DNA from 3 places in the Megasphaera vaginalis (ex Srinivasan et al. 2021) genome. Region 1 is predicted to be linked to each of the others. Evidence: riboswitches for the same ligand, from Rfam matches in the RefSeq annotation. Region 1 holds a riboswitch; each other region holds the start of a gene.
What was found. Region 1 has a riboswitch for FMN ahead of HMPREF1250_RS10665 (bifunctional 3,4-dihydroxy-2-butanone-4-phosphate synthase/GTP cyclohydrolase II). Riboswitches for the same ligand answer to the same signal wherever they lie in the genome.

Region 2: it holds a riboswitch for FMN, as region 1 does, so the genes downstream of both, HMPREF1250_RS01950 (FGGY-family carbohydrate kinase) here and HMPREF1250_RS10665 (bifunctional 3,4-dihydroxy-2-butanone-4-phosphate synthase/GTP cyclohydrolase II) in region 1, are expected to answer to the same signal.
Region 3: it holds a riboswitch for FMN, as region 1 does, so the genes downstream of both, ribD (bifunctional diaminohydroxyphosphoribosylaminopyrimidine deaminase/5-amino-6-(5-phosphoribosylamino)uracil reductase RibD) here and HMPREF1250_RS10665 (bifunctional 3,4-dihydroxy-2-butanone-4-phosphate synthase/GTP cyclohydrolase II) in region 1, are expected to answer to the same signal.

Annotation. Positions count from the first base shown of each region.
Region 1 is NZ_AWXA01000062.1:115,332-118,296, reverse strand. Features, by position in the region: gene HMPREF1250_RS10675 (S1 domain-containing RNA-binding protein) at 1-191, opposite strand, end outside; gene HMPREF1250_RS10670 (FtsB family cell division protein) at 296-592, opposite strand; FMN riboswitch at 781-899, shown strand; gene HMPREF1250_RS10665 (bifunctional 3,4-dihydroxy-2-butanone-4-phosphate synthase/GTP cyclohydrolase II) at 992-2,203, shown strand; gene HMPREF1250_RS10660 (Crp/Fnr family transcriptional regulator) at 2,230-2,895, opposite strand.
Region 2 is NZ_AWXA01000007.1:154,461-157,425, forward strand. Features, by position in the region: gene mscL (large conductance mechanosensitive channel protein MscL) at 1-409, shown strand, start outside; gene HMPREF1250_RS01945 (hypothetical protein) at 424-981, shown strand; FMN riboswitch at 1,045-1,179, shown strand; gene HMPREF1250_RS01950 (FGGY-family carbohydrate kinase) at 1,267-2,790, shown strand.
Region 3 is NZ_AWXA01000025.1:44,941-47,905, reverse strand. Features, by position in the region: gene HMPREF1250_RS04635 (riboflavin synthase) at 1-72, opposite strand, end outside; gene ribD (bifunctional diaminohydroxyphosphoribosylaminopyrimidine deaminase/5-amino-6-(5-phosphoribosylamino)uracil reductase RibD) at 53-1,195, opposite strand; FMN riboswitch at 1,276-1,410, opposite strand; gene rpe (ribulose-phosphate 3-epimerase) at 1,468-2,112, opposite strand; gene rsgA (ribosome small subunit-dependent GTPase A) at 2,118-2,965, opposite strand, start outside.

The sequences.
Region 1 (2,965 bases):
TCAACAGATAAGACTTTGACATTTACCTTATCCTGAACCTTCAAAAAATCATGGACATCCTTGACATACTCATTGGCAACTTCGGAAATATGAACCAAGCCGACCTTTTTGTCAGATAATTCAATAAATGCACCAAACTTGGTAATGCCCGTTACAATGCCTTCCAGCACACTCCCTACTTCGATTGACATGCTGCTACATGATCCTCCTTAAAAATACGTAGTTAGTATATATCAAGCACATTATACCTACAATAATAAAAAAATTCAATTCCCAATCATAAATTTTCGCATCATTACCGCCGATACGGAATTTCTCCCGGCTTTGCCAGCCCGAATTGTTGCCGCGCCTTATTGGCAATTTCTTCCGGATCAAGCAATTTATCGTGCGCTGTCTGCAACGCCTGATTTTCTTGCTCCAACGCTTCACGTTCCTCTACGGTCCGCTTCATGTCCTGATGAATTACCCAGATCTGATACATCCTGCTGGTCAAAAGAATGCCGCCGAAAATCAAAATAACGACGATCAGCAGTTTATATTTTCTCTGTCCCGTTTTTTTTCTACGATTGCTGCGCCGCCTGCGCTCTGCCACATTGCCAGCCCCTCTCTGCGGATAAAGGAAACCTGTCTTATAAGTATACCGCGATTATCTTCGAAGATAAAGAGGGGCGCGCTCTTTTCCCCCGGCGCGTCAAGAAAACACGGTCTGTTGAGCAAATTCCACCTTGATGACAGTATTGCAAAACGATCGGTTTATCTGTATAATAAACAAGTACTCCAAAATATCTTCAGGGCAGGGTGTAATTCCCGATCGGCGGTATAGTCCGCGAACGTTGTACAGGCGTTGATTTGGTGCAATTCCAAAACCGACAGTATAGTCTGGATGAAAGAAGATATGAGTCGTGTTTTTTGCGCGACCCATGAACTCATCAAACGGCCCTGACGGCTCTTGCAGCCGACAGGGCTCTTATAATGTCAGGAGGTTTTATCATTGGAAAAGCATCAATACAACACCGTAGAAGAAGCGATTGCCGAATTGCAGGCCGGTCATTTGATCATCGTCACAGATGATCCGGATCGTGAAAACGAAGGCGATTTGATTTGCGCCGGTCAATTCTGCACGACAGAAATAATGAATTTTGTCGCCACCTATGGCAAAGGGCTGATCTGCATGCCTGTCAGCCAGGAATACGCCCATCGTCTCGGCCTGTACCCCATGGTCGGCGAAAACACGGATAATCACGAAACGGCATTCACCGTTTCGATTGATCACAAAGATACGACAACAGGTATTTCCGCCGTCGAGCGGGCGTTGACAGTTCGCAAATGTGCCGACGAAACGGCTCGCCCGGAAGATTTTCGACGTCCCGGACACATGTTCCCTCTCATCGCCAAAAAAGGCGGCGTTTTGGCCCGCAGCGGCCATACGGAAGCGACCGTCGATTTGATGCGGCTGGCAGGTCTGAAACAGGTCGGTATTTGCTGCGAGATCATGGCCGACAACGGTACGATGATGCAGACCCCGGATCTGTGGAAATTGGCCGACGAATATAAGTTGAAATTCATTACCATCCATGATCTTCAGAACTACTGCCGCCGTCACGACAAACATGTCAGTCGCGAAGCGGAAGCAAAAATGCCGACAAAATTCGGAAAATTCCGTATTTTCGGCTACGTCAACGATTTGACCGGCGAACATCACGTGGCCATGGTCAAAGGCGAGATCGGCGACGGAAAAGACTTGCTCTGCCGCGTTCACTCCGAATGTCTGACAGGCGATGTCTTCGGTTCGCAGCGCTGTGACTGCGGTGAACAGTTAGCGGCCGCCATGCACCAGATAGATAAAGAAGGCCGCGGCATTCTCCTGTACATGCGTCAGGAAGGGCGCGGTATCGGCTTGATTAACAAACTGAAGGCCTACATGCTGCAAGAACAAGGTTATGATACGGTAGAAGCCAACGAAAAGTTGGGCTTCGCTCCGGATCTGCGTGAATATTGGATCGGCGCGCAAATTCTGCAGGATTTGGGAGCAAAAGAAATTCGCCTTCTGACCAATAATCCGTTAAAAGTATACGGACTGGAAGGATTCGGCGTTGAAATCACCGAACGTGTTCCGATCGAAATGCGGCCGCAGGAGTTCGATGAATTTTATTTGGAAACAAAGAAAAACAAAATGGGGCACATTCTTCCTCACTTAAAATAAAAGAAATATAGCTGCCTTTTCGGCAGCTATATTTCTTTTAACGTAAATTTTTCTTTTTTGTAATCAATCAGCCCTTCCGCTTTCATACGACTCAACTCGGACGACATGGCACTGCGATCTACGGATAAAAAATCTGCCAACTGCTGCCGGTTAAAATCGATACGGAACGTAGCCGATCGTCTGCTGCGAGCCTCGTCAGACAGATAGGCCATCAGCTTCTGACGCGTCGAGCGCTGTGATATATAGCGTATTTTGCGAGTCAAAATCAGATTTTTCTGCGCCATCAGCGCCAATAAATTGCTCACAAATTGTCCCTGCTGCGGTGTCAGCACGACACCGCCATGCAATATTTTGGTCACGTCGACAAAGATGATTTCCGCGTCTTCCGTGACGATAACGTCCACTTCCGATTGCGCATCAGGTAATGCGGCAAAAGCCTCGCCGAAGAGATTTCCCGCCTGTATACGCGCTAAAATATTGCGATTGCCCCAATAATCTTCCTGTACAATATGCACAATGCCTTTAACGACAAAGCCGATCGTCTTGATATCGTCGCCGGCATAAAAAACGAAGCTTCCTTTGCTGAATTTCCGTTTTCTGGCGCCCATGGATTCCAAAAACGGCCCGACATCGGCCGCATCCATATGATTAAACAAAACGGATTCCTTAATAATGGCAGTATACGTCTCCATATGATCCCCCCGTTGCAAAAACAACATACATGCTGTTTTTATTGTACTATACTGGACGCAGAAACAAAAG
Region 2 (2,965 bases), on a different contig from region 1:
GTTTGTTTTGCGCGGCAATGTTATCGACATGGCTGTCGGCGTCGTCATCGGCGCGGCATTCGGCAAGATCGTCGCTTCGCTGATTGCCAATATCATCATGCCGCCTTTGGGGCTGATTCTCGGCGGCGTCGATTTTTCGAACTTATTCATTTCTCTCGGCAGCAAACATGTCGAAACGCTGGCGGAAGCGCAGGCACAAGGCGTTCCCGTCATCGCTTACGGGTTATTCATCAATACGGTCGTTGAATTTTTAATTATCGCCTTTGCGATTTTCGTGGTTATTTCCCAGATCAACCGACTCTCGAAGAAAGAAGAAGAAGATGCTCCGGAACCGCGTCTCTGCCCTTATTGCAAACAGCCCGTAGCCGATGACGCGACACGCTGTCCGCATTGCACGAGTCAATTATAAGCAGGTCCGCGCTGATGAAGTCTAAAATTGATATCACCGTATTCGATAACGGCGAGGCGGCGATCATGAAGGCTTCGCTGACAGGCGAGCTTTGGGCCGATTATCAGGCCTTCGCGCGCTTGGCGGCAAAACGAAGAGAGAAGAACCGATTCCATGCAGAGAAGGCAGCACGCCGTTATGAACGTGTTGCTTCTTTGTCTCTCTTCGCCTTTTATGAAACGGTGCTGCACCGCTGGCTGCCGCACTTTGCCGAACAAGTAGACGTGCAGGCTTTCATTGACAAGCCGTTGGCGGAAAAATCGCGAATCGTCCTGCTGCAAGTGTTTCCCGACGCCGGTAAGGATCAGGAGTTTGCGCATCTGTGGGCGATCCTGGAGCGATACGATCTGCATAACGGCGCTTGGCTGGATGCGCTGACGGGCGAGACGCTCCTCGATATTGCGCAGTCGATGGATGCTTTTCTGTCTTGTATCGAGCAAAAAAGCGGCTTGCAGCGTTTTCCTGCTTGTGAGGCGTCGACGGATACGCTCGTTTCCAAATTGAGCAGCTTTTTTTTCCATCGTGTCAAGTAAATCCTTCTTGCATTTTTTTAGCTCTCCCTGTATCATGAAGGGAAGAAAACAAATCGAATATAAAATCGTCTTTGGGGCAAGGTGAGAAGGGGCTTCCTTCATATTCCTGACCGGCGGTACAGTCCGCAAGCTCTGAAAAGAGTTGAATCGATGCAATTTCGATACCGACAGTTACAGTCTGGATGGGAAAAGACGGCTGCAGGGCCTGTTTGCCTTGCCTTGTTTCCCATGCAAAGACTGGTTTTTCCGGTCTTTTTTTCTTTGTGCCGAAGGCGTAAGGAGGCAATGATGGAGAAAAATTATTATCTCGGTTTTGATGCCGGCACGCAAAGCGTGAAAGTTGCCGTCTATGACGGGCAGATGAATTGCGTAGCCATGGACACGGCGAAGACGACGCTGTCTTATCCGCAGCCCGGCTGGGTGGAGATGGATATTGACGAGTACTATCGGCTGATCAAGCAGTGCATGCGTTCGTGCAGTTATCAGATGCGGCAGAAGCATTTATCCGTCAAGTCGGTACGGGCCATCATGGGCGACGGGATCATTTGCGGCATCGCCGGCATTGACGCCGCCGGAAATCCCGTTACGCCGTATGTCAATTATCTTGACAGCCGTACGGCAGATGATGTCGAACGGCTAAAGGCGCAGGGACTGCGGATCTGGGCTGAAGAGACGGGCAATGCCGAACCGAGCGTCATGTTTCCGGCCATGTTTGCGCGCTGGTTTCTGAAACATGTGCCGGCTTTTGCCGCCAAAGGCGTTAAATTCGTTCATAATTGCCCGTATGTTCTGCTGCACCTCGCCGGACTCGGCGGGAACGACGCCTTTATCGACTGGGGCACGCTTTCGGGCTGGGGATTGGGCTATCATGTAATGCAAAAGGAATGGTCGCCGCGGCAGTTGGAAATTCTCGGCATTGACGCGGCCTATTTGCCGCGCATTGTAAAACCGTGGGATATTATCGGCTCTTTGTGCGAAAAGGATGCCGAAGAAACGGGCTTTCCCGCCGGCATTCCCATCTGCGCCGGCGCCGGCGATACGATGGAATCCATGATGGGCAGCGGTATTCTCGAAGCCGGGCGCGGCGTTGACGTAGCCGGCACGTGCGCCATGTTCTGCGTGTCGACAGACGGCATCATTCCCGCTCTTTCCGTTCCCGGCAGCGGACTGATCTTCAATTCCGGAACGCTGGAAAACACGTATTTCTATTGGGGCTTCGTCCGGACCGGCGGTCTGGCGCTTCGCTGGTTCAAGGACAGCGTTTGTCGAAAGCAGAGCGATGAGTATTACGGTACGCTCGACGAATTGGCACGCCGTCATCCCGCCGGCTGCGACGGCGCGTTTTTTATCCCCTATTTGACCGGCGGCAACGGCGATTACCCGGATGTGCGCGGCGTCTTTTCCGGTTTGACGCTCGATTCCGATCAAGGCGCCATGTGGCGGTGTGTCCTCGAAGGGATCGGCTACAATTATCTGGAAATTACCGAACGTTACCGCAACGCCGGCATCGACTTGTCGCAGCTTACGGTCACGGAAGGCGGCAGCCGTGACGCGCTTTGGAATCAGATCAAGGCCGATATGTTGGCGACGGAAGTCGTTACGCTGGAAGTGGCCGGCGGCGCCGTGCCGACCAATTGCCTGGTAGCGGCGTACAGCCAAGGCGATGTGACCGATTTGAAAGAAGCCTTGCAAACGAATTTTATCGTCAAAGATACTTTCTCTCCTCAGCAGTCTGTAACGGACTATTATCAGCAACAGTATGGACGGAGGAAAAAGCTGTTGGAAGCGCTGCAGGAAAGCGGCATATAAGCGCGGAAAGGCCGGATTATCCGGCCTTTTTTATTTGTCATATTGTGAAAAAGGGTGTAATGTTTTCGCTCTTAGTGTCTCAAAAAAGACTTTGCGTTAGTAATAATTCCAGAAACGTATAATTGAAAGTCATAGGAATTCATACAGGGCAGCGAAAAATATATATGCGGATATG
Region 3 (2,965 bases), on a different contig from region 1:
CAGCCGAATGGAATCGGCCTTGCGGTCCATGGCGCCGACAGTTCCCAATTCCTCAATGATTCCAGTGAACATACGTTCCCTCCCGTTCCGCGTTATACGCCGTAATCAGGATATTCCCGTCATGAATCTCGGCATTTTCATACGTAAGCGTCATACATTCGTCAAGGCTGTCGACACCCATGCCGCCGACCGCTGTCGTCGCCTTCGCACCGCCGATTACTTTATTGCCGATAAAGGCATACACCTTGTCGACCAGTTTATGATCGAAGAAACTGCCGTGAATAGTACTGCCGCCCTCTACGAGAATGCTCCTAATGCCTTCTTCCCGATACAACAAGTTCAAGGCCGCCGGCAAATCGACGCATTTTCCGTCGTGAAGCGGCGCCAGCAGAATTTTGACACCTGCCCGCTTCAAAGCCCGCATCTTTTCGACGGGACATAAGAAAGTCGTCACGACGATCGTCGTCGTCGTCTTGTCGGTAACGACTAACGACTTCAGGGGGATTCGCCCCTTTGTATCGAGAACGACACGGATCGGCTGATGCGGCGCGTCGTGATCGTCCCGCCTGATGCGGCTCGTCAACAGAGGATTGTCGGTTTCCACCGTGTGAATGCCGACGAGGATCGCGTCGTAAGTCGAGCGGAGATAATGCCCGTGCGACCGCGCCCAGTCATTCGTAATCCACTGCGACCGCCCCGTCCGTGACGCCGTGCAACCGTCGAGACTCTGCGCCAGCTTCACGGCGATAAAAGGCTTTTCGACAAGCATGTTCTTGATGAAAACTTCGTTCAGCTGCGCCGCTTCTCCCGATAACAGGCCGATCTCTACGGGAATGCCGGCCTGCCGCAGAATGGCGGCCCCTTTACCGGCTACAAGAGGATTGGGATCCAGCATGGCCATGTATACCTTGGCAATGCCGTGTTCGGCCAGCGTCTTGGCGCACGGCAGCGTCCTGCCGTAATGGGAACACGGTTCCAAGGTCACGTAAGCAGTTGCACCATTGGCGGCTTCACCTGCTTCACGCAGAGCCCAAACCTCAGCATGCGGCGTGCCGGCCTGATGATGGTACCCCTTTCCGACGATCCTGCCGTCCTTGACGAGAACACAGCCGACAGCCGGATTGGGCGTCGTGTAGCCGAGTCCGAGCCTTGCCAGAGCCAGTGCTTCTCTCATGTATTCTATCGGTTCCAACACGTTCCTTCCTTTCGGTATCATATAAAAAAAGGCTATTGGGAGCTGTTCCAATAGCCTTTTAAGCACAACAAAAACAAGCCTGCCGTCTTTTTCCATCCAGACTGTACTGTCGGTACCGAAATCGCATCGGTTCAACCTCCGAAGGAGGTTAGCGGACTATGACCGCCGGTCAGGAATTGAAAGCGTCGCTTTCGCACCTTGCCCCAAAGACTATATGATACGTATAGTATTTACAGAAGAATTATATCATAAAGGCATACGCATGACAAGTATTACCGCAGCGCAGCAATGGCGGCCCGCCTGTCTGCGGCGCCGAAAACGGCGCTGCCTGCAACGAGGAAGGTCGCGCCGGCGGCTTTTACGGCAGCGGCCGTATCCGCATTAACGCCGCCGTCGACTTCAATAACAGCCGTTTTATTGCCGACTGCCGCCAGAAGATCTCCGGCCTCCTTGATCTTGGCGAGGGTGTACGGAATGAACCGCTGACCGCCGAATCCGGGATTGACGCTCATGATCAGGATCATGTCGAGAAGCGGCGCCACGCACTGCAAGGTTGCTACCGGCGTCGCCGGGTTCAGGGCCGCGCCGGCTTTCATGCCGGCTTCGTGAATCTGCTGCAAAAGACGATCCAGATGAGGACAGGCCTCCTGATGAACAGTTACGTACGTCACGCCAACCTTGGCCAAACCGTCAACGTACGTTTCCGGATGCTCCACCATGAGATGAGCGTCGAGCGGCAGTGTCGTACAATTCCGCAACTTGGCGATAACCGGCACGCCGAAGGTCAGATTGGGAACGAAATGGCCATCCATCAGATCGAGATGAATATAGTCCGCCCCTTTGGCTTCCACGTCCTTGATCTCTTCGGCCAAGCGTGAGAAGTCGGCAGATAAAACAGAAGGTCCGATGTATATCATTACCGTCATTTCCTTTCTTTGAGAGAAGTCATGATCTTACAGTATGTTTCATAGCGCTCCGGCTGAATCAACCCGTCCGCTAAGGCGGCCTTGACGGAACAATCCGGCTCCGTCAGATGGCGGCACGACGAAAAACGGCACTGCCCCGCATAGGCGGCCAGATCGGGAAAAAGTCCGATCACTTCCGTTTCCGCCAGATGTTCGAAATCGAGGGCGCTGAAGCCGGGCGTATCGACGACAAAAGTGTCCGGCGACAATTCCATAATCTCCGAATGACGTGTCGTATGACGACCGCGCCCGATTTTTTCACTGACCGCGCCGACGGACAGGTCACTGCGGCCGAGCAAACGCGCCAGGAGACTCGATTTGCCGACACCGGACGGCCCGGCAAAGGCCGTCATCTGCCGCGGCAGTATGGCGCGCAAAGCCGCAAGGCCTTCACCGGAATGAGCGGAAGCCAGATAGACTTCATAGCCGCATTTTCGGTAAAAAGCGGCATATCGTTCCGCCTGCTGCCGATCCAGATCACACTTGTTGAAACAGAGTTTCGGGTGAATATGGTCATATTCACAGGTCATAAGCATCTTGTCGACCAAAAATCGATTCGGATCCGGCGACCGGGCCGCCATAATGATCACCATCTGATCGATATTGGCGACAGCCGGACGGCGCAAAGCGTTCCGCCGCGGCAAAACGGCTTCCACTACGCCCTTTCCGTTCCCCAGTTCCGTGATTTCAACAATATCGCCGACGACGACCTTCGCCTTCATCCTGCCGCGGCGGCGGCATTCGGTCAACCCACCGCCGCAGCGAACGTAATAATAGCCGTTATAATTTTTGATGACACGTCCTG